3 regions of the Alteromonas sp. OM2203 genome follow, and region 1 is predicted to be linked to each of the others. Evidence: predicted binding sites of a transcription regulator. Region 1 holds the regulator's gene; each other region holds the start of a gene.
What was found. The regulator FNR, encoded in region 1, switches genes on or off when oxygen is low (the NO sensors DNR and NnrR bind a similar motif). The targets are predictions, from matches to a motif close to TTGATCTAGATCAA.
Positions count from the first base shown of each region.

Region 1 (3,289 bases):
ATATGTGGCGAAATCAATGACACCATGTTTTCAATGGGCTCTGCTGCGTTTTGCGTTCACGAGTCACAGCAAGAATTCATTGAAGACTACCCTTCAGCTAACGTCTATCTCACTGTTAAAGGCCGTATTATGGCAGCGTTTGAAGTGCGAGATACGCTTCGTGCTGATACGCAAGAAACCCTCGATATCTTGGCAAAAAGCCATAGGCTTACAGTCTTAAGCGGCGATACACAAAAAAACGTGGACTCACTAACTGCGTCATTGCCAATCGAAACAGCCAAAGGTGGGCTTACACCAGAACTTAAATACGAAGCTGTTCAAGCTATGCAGCAAGCGGGAGCCAAAGTAATGATGATGGGGGACGGTATCAACGATGCACCTGTTCTTGCCAGTGCAGACGTGGCAATAGCGGTTGGCAATGCTACCGATGTTGCTAAGACAGCAGCAGATGTTATTTTGCTTGGCGATCAACTTTTATCTGTTCCAACGCTTATAAGCACTTCTCACCAAGTGAAGAAGAAAATAAGACAGAACATAGGCTGGTCTGTAGGATACAACGTTTTGATTCTGCCCTTCGCCGTGTCTGGGCTACTTTCGCCGTGGATGGCTGTTGTAGGTATGTCGTTAAGCAGTATTATTGTCGTTACAAACTCAACGCGACTTTTGAGCAAATAGCATGAGCATTATTTACGTATTAATTCCAATCGCCATCATTATTGTTGCTGTCGCTATTGTAATTTTCTTTTGGGCGGTAAAGACCAATCAGTTTGAGGATTTAGACCGACAAGGCTACAGCATTCTTTTCGATGATGATTTGTCACCTGAAGAAAAAAAATTAGCAGAACAGCGCAAGCAGCTTCAAGAGAGCAAGGCAATCAAGAACAAAGAAGATAATGGACGGGATTAACTACTTCTCTGCTTTTCTTATCGGCTTGGCGGGCGGTGTTCATTGTGTGGGAATGTGTGGAGGGATCGTTGCGGCGCTCAGAATGGTCTCGCCAAAAGGCTCATCCGCTGTACCCTATACACTCGCTTACAACATGGGCCGGATTGCCAGCTATACGATTGCCGGTGCAATCACTGGCGCATTAGGAAAAATTGCGTCAGATTTCGTTCCCCTTGCCAGCTATGTCCTATCTCTTTTTAGCGGTGTTATGTTGCTTTTACTCGCTTGTTATTTAGGGAAATGGTGGACAGGCCTAACCCTTTTGGAAAGCGCAGGTAAAGGTCTATTTTCCAAACTTCAGCCTCTCTCTAAGCGGTTTTTACCGTTCAAAACCCCATTTAGCGCAATACCTTATGGCTTTATTTGGGGTTGGTTACCCTGCGGGCTTGTGTATTCAACCCTAACCTGGTCATTGGCCGCAGGCAACGCGTTACAAGGCGCGGGTATTATGTTTTTCTTTGGGTTGGGAACCTTACCCACCCTGCTTGCCGCCAGCGCAGGTAGTCAATATCTAGTGAGTACTTTTCAGCAAAGCGGCGTAAGGCAACTTATTGCAAGTATAATGGCTATCTATGCTATTTATCTTATTCAGGGCGCAATCCTATAAAAAAATAGGTATTATTGTCGTGTATAAATTATAAAGAGCAGGTTTTATGAGCAAAGGAAGCCAATTTTCAATCCACTGTCAGAACTGTAGTTTCAGCCATCTCTGTCTGCCTGTTGCATTAAACAAGACAGAAATTGAGTCTTTAGACGACATCATTGAGCGTAAAAAACCGCTGCATAAAGGCGATACGCTTATTCAAACTGGCGATACATTTCGTTCGCTCTTTGCCGTAAGAACCGGTTCTTTCAAGTCGTTCGTTACCAACTCTGAAGGTGAGGAGCAAATTACAGGTTTTCATTTTCCCGGCGACATTATCGGCTTCGATGCGCTGCGCGAAAATAAGCACCAGAGCTACACTTCTGCATTAGAAACAGCGATGGTCTGTGAACTTCCCTATGAAATGTTAGATGAAATGTCGGTTCAGTTTCCGAAACTGCGCCATCAGATAATGAGCTTCATGAGTGCAGAGATAAAGCAGGATCACGACATGATCATGCTTCTCAATAAACGAACAGCAGAAGAACGCTTACTCTATTTTATCTCCCACCTATCGCAAAGATTTGAGGAGCGAGGCTTTTCTCATCGTGAGTTTCATTTAACGATGACACGAAATGAGATTGGCAATTACCTCGGTTTAACGATAGAAACCATAAGCCGCCTGTTAAGTCGTTTCCAAAAAGAAAACATTATAAAGGTAGATGGCAAACTCATTACCATTCTAGATTTTGCACTGTTAGAAAATAAACTGTCTGCCCTTAACGGACCAAGTGTTGTATGTAGCGGCTAGGTTGTCTCTTCGTTTAAATTGTTTAAGAACGCGCGCAAAGCGCGTTTTTTATTACCTTTATTTTTTATTGTCCCAAGCACCCATAAATCGCCACACTAAAAATGCCTAAGAGAAATGCCTGAGAGAGTTGTAAAATTCTTGACCCAAAACAACACGTTTTTTCAAATGTCGTTTATAGTTAGTGAAGATGGACTAGAAAAATAGCTTTATTTATCGTCACATCAAGCTGTGTGCTTACTGGAGGGTGTTATGATTGAATATAAACGAATTCTTGCCGTGGTAGATGCTGAACGGGACAACCAACCTGCTTTAAGTCGAGCCTATGAACTCGCGTCGAAAACAGGTGCAACAGTGACCGCAATGATGGTGGTCTACGATCTATCTTATGATATGACCACCATGCTAAGCCCAGATGAGCGCGAAGCCATGCGCGATGCAGTAACTAAAGAGCAAGGCAAGTGGCTTTCTGAGCAACTTAGGAAACAAGGCTTTGCTGATACCGATATTGTAGTTGAGTGGAACAACCGTGCTTTTGAGTCAATTATTTACTACACGCTTAACAACCAAATTGATCTAGTGGTAAAAGCGACAAAGAACCACGATGATTTAGCCTCTGTCATTTTCACACCAACAGACTGGCATTTAATGCGTAAGTGCCCTCGCCCAGTGTTATTGGTTAAAGAGCATGATTGGCCAGAAGGTGGTGAGATCATCGCAGCCGTAAACGTAGGAAGTGAAGACGACGAACATGCTGCGCTTAATGACAAGCTTACAATTATTGCAAACGATTATGCGGCCTTATTGAAAGGAAATGTGAATTTAGTCAACAGCTATCCTTCTACTCCACTAAACATTGCGATAGAAGTTCCGGAGTTCGACCCCGATACCTATCATGATGCGGTTAAAAATCACCATCAATCCGAAATGCGTCGCCATGCTCAACAATATG
Region 1 is NZ_CP183209.1:2,394,331-2,397,619, forward strand. It holds gene ACM0P2_RS10645 (heavy metal translocating P-type ATPase) at 1-675, shown strand, start outside; gene ccoS (cbb3-type cytochrome oxidase assembly protein CcoS) at 677-907, shown strand; gene ACM0P2_RS10655 (sulfite exporter TauE/SafE family protein) at 894-1,553, shown strand; gene fnr (fumarate/nitrate reduction transcriptional regulator Fnr) at 1,600-2,340, shown strand; gene uspE (universal stress protein UspE) at 2,590-3,289, shown strand, end outside.

Region 2 (3,289 bases), 270 kb from region 1:
GTAAAGGGGTGTGGATGCATCTTTGAATTGCTCAAGGGCTTTCATTTCGAGAACGCCACGGGGGATGTGTAATGCAGAACGAACGGGTTGTTCATTTACCTCTGCGGCTTCCCTCACGTCAATTAATGTACCTCCATTATTTTCTAACTCATTAAACGCCTGTTCTGCCGTTACAGTTCTAAAGTTAACGTCGATATTTTCTAAACGAGTCTTGATGTCAATGAGCATTTGGTTTCCTTTAAGTTAAGCTGGTGAACAACGCAGGTATTAAGTTTATATTTGTAATTTAGGATAGCAGAACAAGAGTCTTGACTGAAATTCATCGCATAAAATAGCCAATCGGCAATTTGTTTTATACTTTAGTATAATAAAGGGGTAAATTAGCCCAGTTATTTTACAAAAAAGGAAGTGCTTATGTCCGAGGATATGGTTATAGGTTCAAACGCGATAATGGAACATGCCGCAGAAGCTGAAATTTTTCTTAAGCAGTTTGCAAACAAAACGCGCCTTATGGTGCTTTGCTCATTACTCGAAGAGGAAAAGTCGGTTACTGAACTTCTTGATGTTGTCGATGTGTCTCAGCCAGTAATATCGCAGCATCTCGCCTTACTGCGAGAGTCAAAAATGGTAGCCACGCGTAGAGAGGGGCAAACTATCTTTTATCGTTTAGCTGACGAACGGGTTAAACGTTTGATAGCCTTAATGTTCGAATTTTTTTGCAAATGAAGTAAAAATTATCGTAAAAGACCCTCAAAACAATGTCCGTTTAAAGAAACGGACATTGAAAGAGAAAGGCATATCGCCTCATTTATATATTGCTATTAAGGTCACTGCATAGCGTTGCAATGTAACCATCTTCAGAAATCTTATCGTTATCCACTTCAGGTCGATTCATTAGTTCATCTTGGCTCAGATTCACGCTAACGTGATGAGCTGCCCAGTCGATGTTTTTGATATCGCTAGGTAATAACGCTAAATGCTTCCCGCCAGGTAGCCAGTTGTTTGTATCAACCACCAGAAGTACGATTTTCCAACTGCGCGTATCAATAATAAAATTACTAATATGACCTACATTGTCAGATGTCGTAGCAACTTCATATCCTCCAACTTCTCCCACCGCGCGTAAATGATTTGATGTTTTTTGAGGGTGAACAGTATCGGACTCCTCGGCATGCTGTAGTTCAACTAACTCATCGGGGTGGGCAAATTCGCCCCAAGCTCCGGGGCCTATCCAGTAGTAACCGTAGCCAAAGTACTTAAAAAGGTTCTCTTCGTACTCGCGAGAGACAGGTTTATGCTCGTCAATTGAAGGGCTATTCTTGAGTGTATCGACAGTCATATTAATATGAACTGTTTCATCTTCACAGGCTAACTGCTTGACCGAAATAGGGGATATCACGACTTTGCGGCTGAGGGGGAGCCAGGTATTAGTGTCCGCCACTAGATAGCGAACGGTGAAGGTTTCATCATCAAAAAGGATGTCGCGAATACCGCCCACTTTGTCATCAAGTGCATGAATAGAAAAGTGAGTAAGCTGTTTCGAACTAATAACCATCGTTGCGCCTCCTTTGCATGGGCTGGTTTAATCAGAGCAATAAAACCTAACACGGGCTTTTTTGCTCATCTTTAATCTAACTGTAGACATTCCTTAACGTTTCTCAATTTTGTTCTTTCCATAACTTGATTGAGATCATTTAAAGCTCAAACAAAAAAGCTCGCCATGGCGAGCTCTTTTGATCAGTCTATACTTTTTACGCAACGTCGAACTCGTCGTCTGAGTAGTCGTCATCGTAATCCGACTGATTACTTGCGCTACTGTGCAACGTATAAAAATGTTTTTTGCCTCTTGCAAGTCTGACGTACTTTGCCCACGCCTTCTCCATGTTATTGCTTGCTTCAACCTTACCACTAATAAAGTCAACAAAATGCGCTTCATCGTCACTTTCTGGTTTAAGTTCGCCACTCTCAAGTCCCAGCAGGGTTTTACCGTATGTGGTGAGAAGATCTGCTTCAGCAATGCTGAAGTCACCGGACTTACGAAATCCATAGGGAAACTTCAAACGGTCAATGTAAGGTTTTGCTGATGGTCTAATAGCTAAACTTTTCATAATGTACCCAACGTAATGTTTTGTTCAGCGCTCTTGTATGACAATTGAAAAGCAAGATAAAACAAAAGTTTTTTTTCTTATCAACAAAAAATTTTTAACTGAAGATAAATTCAAAAACTATGCGAGATAAAATAAGCGATAAATTGCTATTGGTGACTTGTAAAGTGATGTTCTTGTTCTTCTATGTTATTGAATAATAAAGAATATAACTTTTTCTGTTTTGTTTTTAGGTGATAGCAGATAAACGTTCTATCGATAGCTTTTGGTGACGGTAGATTTTTCAAAAACTACTCCATTTAGTCATCAAAAATTATTATCGCTACGATGATAAATTTTCGTTTTTCATTTTTACGCTTACGTTAATAATTAAGGTGTGTTAACAACTTAGAGAAAGCAATGAGCAAAGACTATCGTTACCAGCGTGAAGAATGGGACTCGGTAGAAGACGAAGGTTCTTACGCAAAGAAAACTAACGCTAAGCGTCAAAGCAGCGTCAAAGTTAAACAAAAGCGTGACCTACAACGTCGTGATAAACAGCGTCGTCTGCACCAAGAAGAATATTAATTCTACTAGTTGGTGAAAATTTGATTAAGCGTACCGTTTGTAACGGTGCGCTTCTGTGCTTTTGTGTTTACTTGCCGTATCATCTATGTCAATTTAGACACACTTTGATTCGGTTGTACAACAAGCATGGACATACGCTTCCTTACCACCTTTATAGAGGTGGCCAAAACTCGTCACTTTGGTAAAGCCGCAGAAAATCTTTACCTCACACAATCTGCAGTCAGTGCACGTATAAAGCTTCTTGAAGAATACTTTCATACCACGTTGTTCATCAGGCAAAGAAATAGTATCCAGCTTACGCAATCCGGAGAAAAGCTCCTGCCTTATGCGAAACAGCTTTGTGCAACACTAAACGAGGCTAAACAGGAATTACAAATTCAGTCGTCTGAATATGTAGTATGTGGCGCCACGCAATTAGCCAGTGAACTGTTGTTACCCCAAATGTTGAGTCACTTGCATAATGCCTTTCCGGATTGGTCGGTCAAAGCGGAAGTGCTTACGCTTGACACCTTGTCTCGTCAAATGCACGAACGCGTTACAGATTTGTCTTTTTCTACCGAACCGTTAAAGTCAGAAGAAGTGAATAGCACAGTGTTGCTAGAGCATGAACTTGCTCT
Region 2 is NZ_CP183209.1:2,664,745-2,668,033, reverse strand. It holds gene ACM0P2_RS11925 (rhodanese-like domain-containing protein) at 1-228, opposite strand, end outside; gene ACM0P2_RS11920 (ArsR/SmtB family transcription factor) at 415-726, shown strand; gene ACM0P2_RS11915 (PRC-barrel domain-containing protein) at 809-1,555, opposite strand; gene maoP (DUF413 domain-containing protein) at 1,752-2,108, opposite strand; gene ACM0P2_RS11905 (hypothetical protein) at 2,505-2,672, shown strand; gene ACM0P2_RS11900 (LysR family transcriptional regulator) at 2,799-3,289, shown strand, end outside.
Region 2: the regulator FNR is predicted to act here: its motif matches at 1,681-1,694, upstream of ACM0P2_RS11915 (PRC-barrel domain-containing protein).

Region 3 (3,289 bases), 2.2 Mb from region 1:
TTGACGCATTTCAAGCTGGTCGTTTAATCGTTTATCCAACCGAAGCGGTAATGGGTATCGGGTGCGACCCAGATAACGAAGAGGCAGTAAATGCGCTATTAGAGATAAAGCAGCGACCAGTTGAAAAAGGCGTGATCTTAATTGCTGCGAATTACAGTCAATTGCTGCCTTATGTTGACGACAATGCTATTCGTCCTGACAGGCGCACCGATATCTTTTCAAGTTGGCCGGGTCCTAACACTTGGTTATTGCCCAAGTCGGCGTCGGCACCAGCATGGTTGACGGGCAAGCACAGTAAAATAGCTGTGCGTGTAACTAATCACCCTGTAGTGGTGGCGTTATGTAATAAGCTAGGTAGGCCTTTAGTCTCTACAAGCGCTAACCTTACCGGTCAACCGCCGGCTACCACCACTGAAGAAGCAAAAGCCGTATTCGCCGATTCTGTCTTTTACATTGACGGAGAAGTTGGCGGTGCATCCAAACCCAGTACCATTCGCGATGGTGACACAGCAGAGGTAATAAGAGTATGACATCAGCAGAATTACTGGATGGTAAAAACGCCGCCGAAGTCATTGAACAGGTAAAAAGCTATCTATTAGGATTGCAAGACACCATTTGCCAAACGCTGGAGCTTGCTGATGGCAAAGGTCAGTTTGTTGAAGACAGCTGGCAGCGTGAAGAAGGAGGCGGCGGCCGCTCTCGAGTACTAAAAAATGGTGCGGTGATTGAGCAAGGTGGCGTTAACTTTTCCCATGTATTTGGAAGCCAAATGCCCGCATCGGCAACGGCTAATCGACCTGAACTTGCAGGGCGAAATTTTCAGGCGATGGGCGTATCTCTCGTAATTCACCCACATAACCCGTATATCCCAACATCCCACGCTAATGTTCGTTTTTTCATTGCTGAAAAAGAGGGCGAAGCCCCCATTTGGTGGTTCGGTGGTGGCTTTGACTTAACACCATTCTATCCGTTTAAAGACGATGTCGCGCATTGGCACAACACTGCGAAGAAGTTGTGTAAGCCATTTGGCGAGGATGTGTATCCTAAATACAAAAAGTGGTGCGACGACTATTTTTACTTAAAGCATCGCAACGAAACCCGCGGCGTTGGCGGTTTATTTTTTGATGATCTTAATGAATGGGGCTTTGAACAGTCATTTGCATTTATGCAAGCAGTCGGTAATGGGTTTATCGATGCTTACGTCCCTATTGTCGAGCGCCGCAAGCACGCTGATTACGGCGAAAGAGAGCGTGATTTCCAGCTTTATCGAAGAGGGCGCTACGTTGAGTTTAATCTTGTGTTTGACCGCGGTACCTTATTTGGTTTGCAAACTGGTGGGCGTACGGAATCCATATTAATGTCGATGCCACCGTTAGCCCGCTGGGAGTATTGCTATTCACCTGCACCAGGTAGCGCTGAAGCTAAGTTAACAGACTGGTTAAAGCCTACTGACTGGTAACGCGCCACAAACGAGGCGTTATCGGGGTTTAAAACTTACTCACTACCACAATAGTTAAACACCGATTTCAATGACTGAACAAGCGCCGTGTAATATTTTTACACGGCGTTTTTTGATCTACATCAATACTGAATATCATCAGTGTTTCAGTAGCTTACCAACCTTGCGCTGGATCAATGTTTCGCTAAGCGAAAGGCGTAAAGTAGCGCCATCTTGGTTAAACATATAAAGAGACACATCATGCGCAAACACTTTCTATCTGCATCTGCACTTTGTCTTACACTTGCTGCACTTTCACCTTTAGCCAGCGCTCATCAACAGGGCGACTGGATTGTTCGAGGCGGTCTTACGACGGTAGCTCCGGATGAATCAACGTCTAATATCGTGGCCGGTGGGACGGATCTTGGCGTTGCACTTAATATTGGCAACGATACCCAGTTAGGTTTAAACGTTGCGTACTTTATTACCGACAATATCAATATAGAACTTCTGGCAGCAACGCCATTTAAGCATGATGTTAACTTTTCCGTTGCCGATCCATTAGGTACGGGTAATCAGCTTGGTGAGGTAACACACTTACCGCCGACATTGACGGCTAACTATTACTTCAATGATGCAAGCTCGGCGTTTCAGCCTTACGTTGGTGCAGGGATTAACTATACCTTTATCTTTGACGAGGAATTTACGGGTGCAAATGAAACGGCGGGTTTAAGTGACCTATCGTTAGATAACTCATTTGGCTTATCTGCCCAAATAGGTATGGATTACCAAATCGATAAAAAGTGGCATGTAAACGCGTCGGTTCGCTATATAGATATTGATACTGAAGCCACATTTAAAGTGGGCGAAGCTTCTGGCACTGTAAACGATATTGAAATAGACCCGTGGGTTTATACACTATCTGTAGGTTACACTTTCTAAAGTTTTATTACTGGTAAGTTAGGCTTTCACAATTGCACTACTTTATGCGCCACAAAGAGCGTAGACAGTACAGGGGACTTGCGCGTTAGAAGGTTAATCCTTTTTACGCGCTTTTTTATTGTGTATTCACCATGTGTTCGGCAAGTTGGTCAAGCGCCTCAATTAACTGTTGTGCTAAAGTAATATCATCAACGGTTTTAAACATGGCTTTTCTCATGCAGTACATCCACTGTGCCTTTAACTCGGGTGTTACTGTGTAGGGAAGATGACGCGCACGCAGACGCGGATGACCAAATTGCTGCTGATAATCATCAGGGCCGCCAAGCCATAAACTCAAATATAAAAAAAACACATGACGAATTCTGTCTAGTGGCTGAGGGTGAATAGTAAGTAGTTCTTTCGCTAGCGGATCGGTCTCCATAATGTCGTAAAAAGCATTTGCTAACTCCCGTACTTTCTCCTCTCCACCTATACGCTCATATGGTGTACTCTTCTTAGAACGATTGTTGCTTTTCTTTATATTAAATAAGTCTCGTATTCCCATGAAAAAATTCGCTGTATTCGGAAATCCTATTTCACAGAGTTTATCACCAACTATTCATCAAATGTTTGCAGATCAAGTGGGAGAAAATATTTCTTATGAAAAAATACTTGCGCCAGTAGACGGTTTTGTAGATGCCGCCAACGCGTTTTTAGCTCAGGAAGGCGCGGTAGGTTGTAACGTCACCATGCCTTTTAAGCTTGATGCATTCAACTTAGCAAAGGTAGATGACCAAGCGGCTAAAGATGCACAAGCTGTTAATACACTAATGAATGGTGGCAATGGTGATGTGCTTGGATACAACACAGATGGTGTTGGGCTGGTAAATGATTTACTCAATAATAGAGCGGAAATTAAGGGCAAACGTG
Region 3 is NZ_CP183209.1:29,979-33,267, forward strand. It holds gene ACM0P2_RS00135 (L-threonylcarbamoyladenylate synthase) at 1-530, shown strand, start outside; gene hemF (oxygen-dependent coproporphyrinogen oxidase) at 527-1,459, shown strand; gene ACM0P2_RS00145 (OmpW/AlkL family protein) at 1,700-2,380, shown strand; gene ACM0P2_RS00150 (group II truncated hemoglobin) at 2,496-2,924, opposite strand; gene aroE (shikimate dehydrogenase) at 2,923-3,289, shown strand, end outside.
Region 3: the regulator FNR is predicted to act here: its motif matches at 1,572-1,585, upstream of ACM0P2_RS00145 (OmpW/AlkL family protein).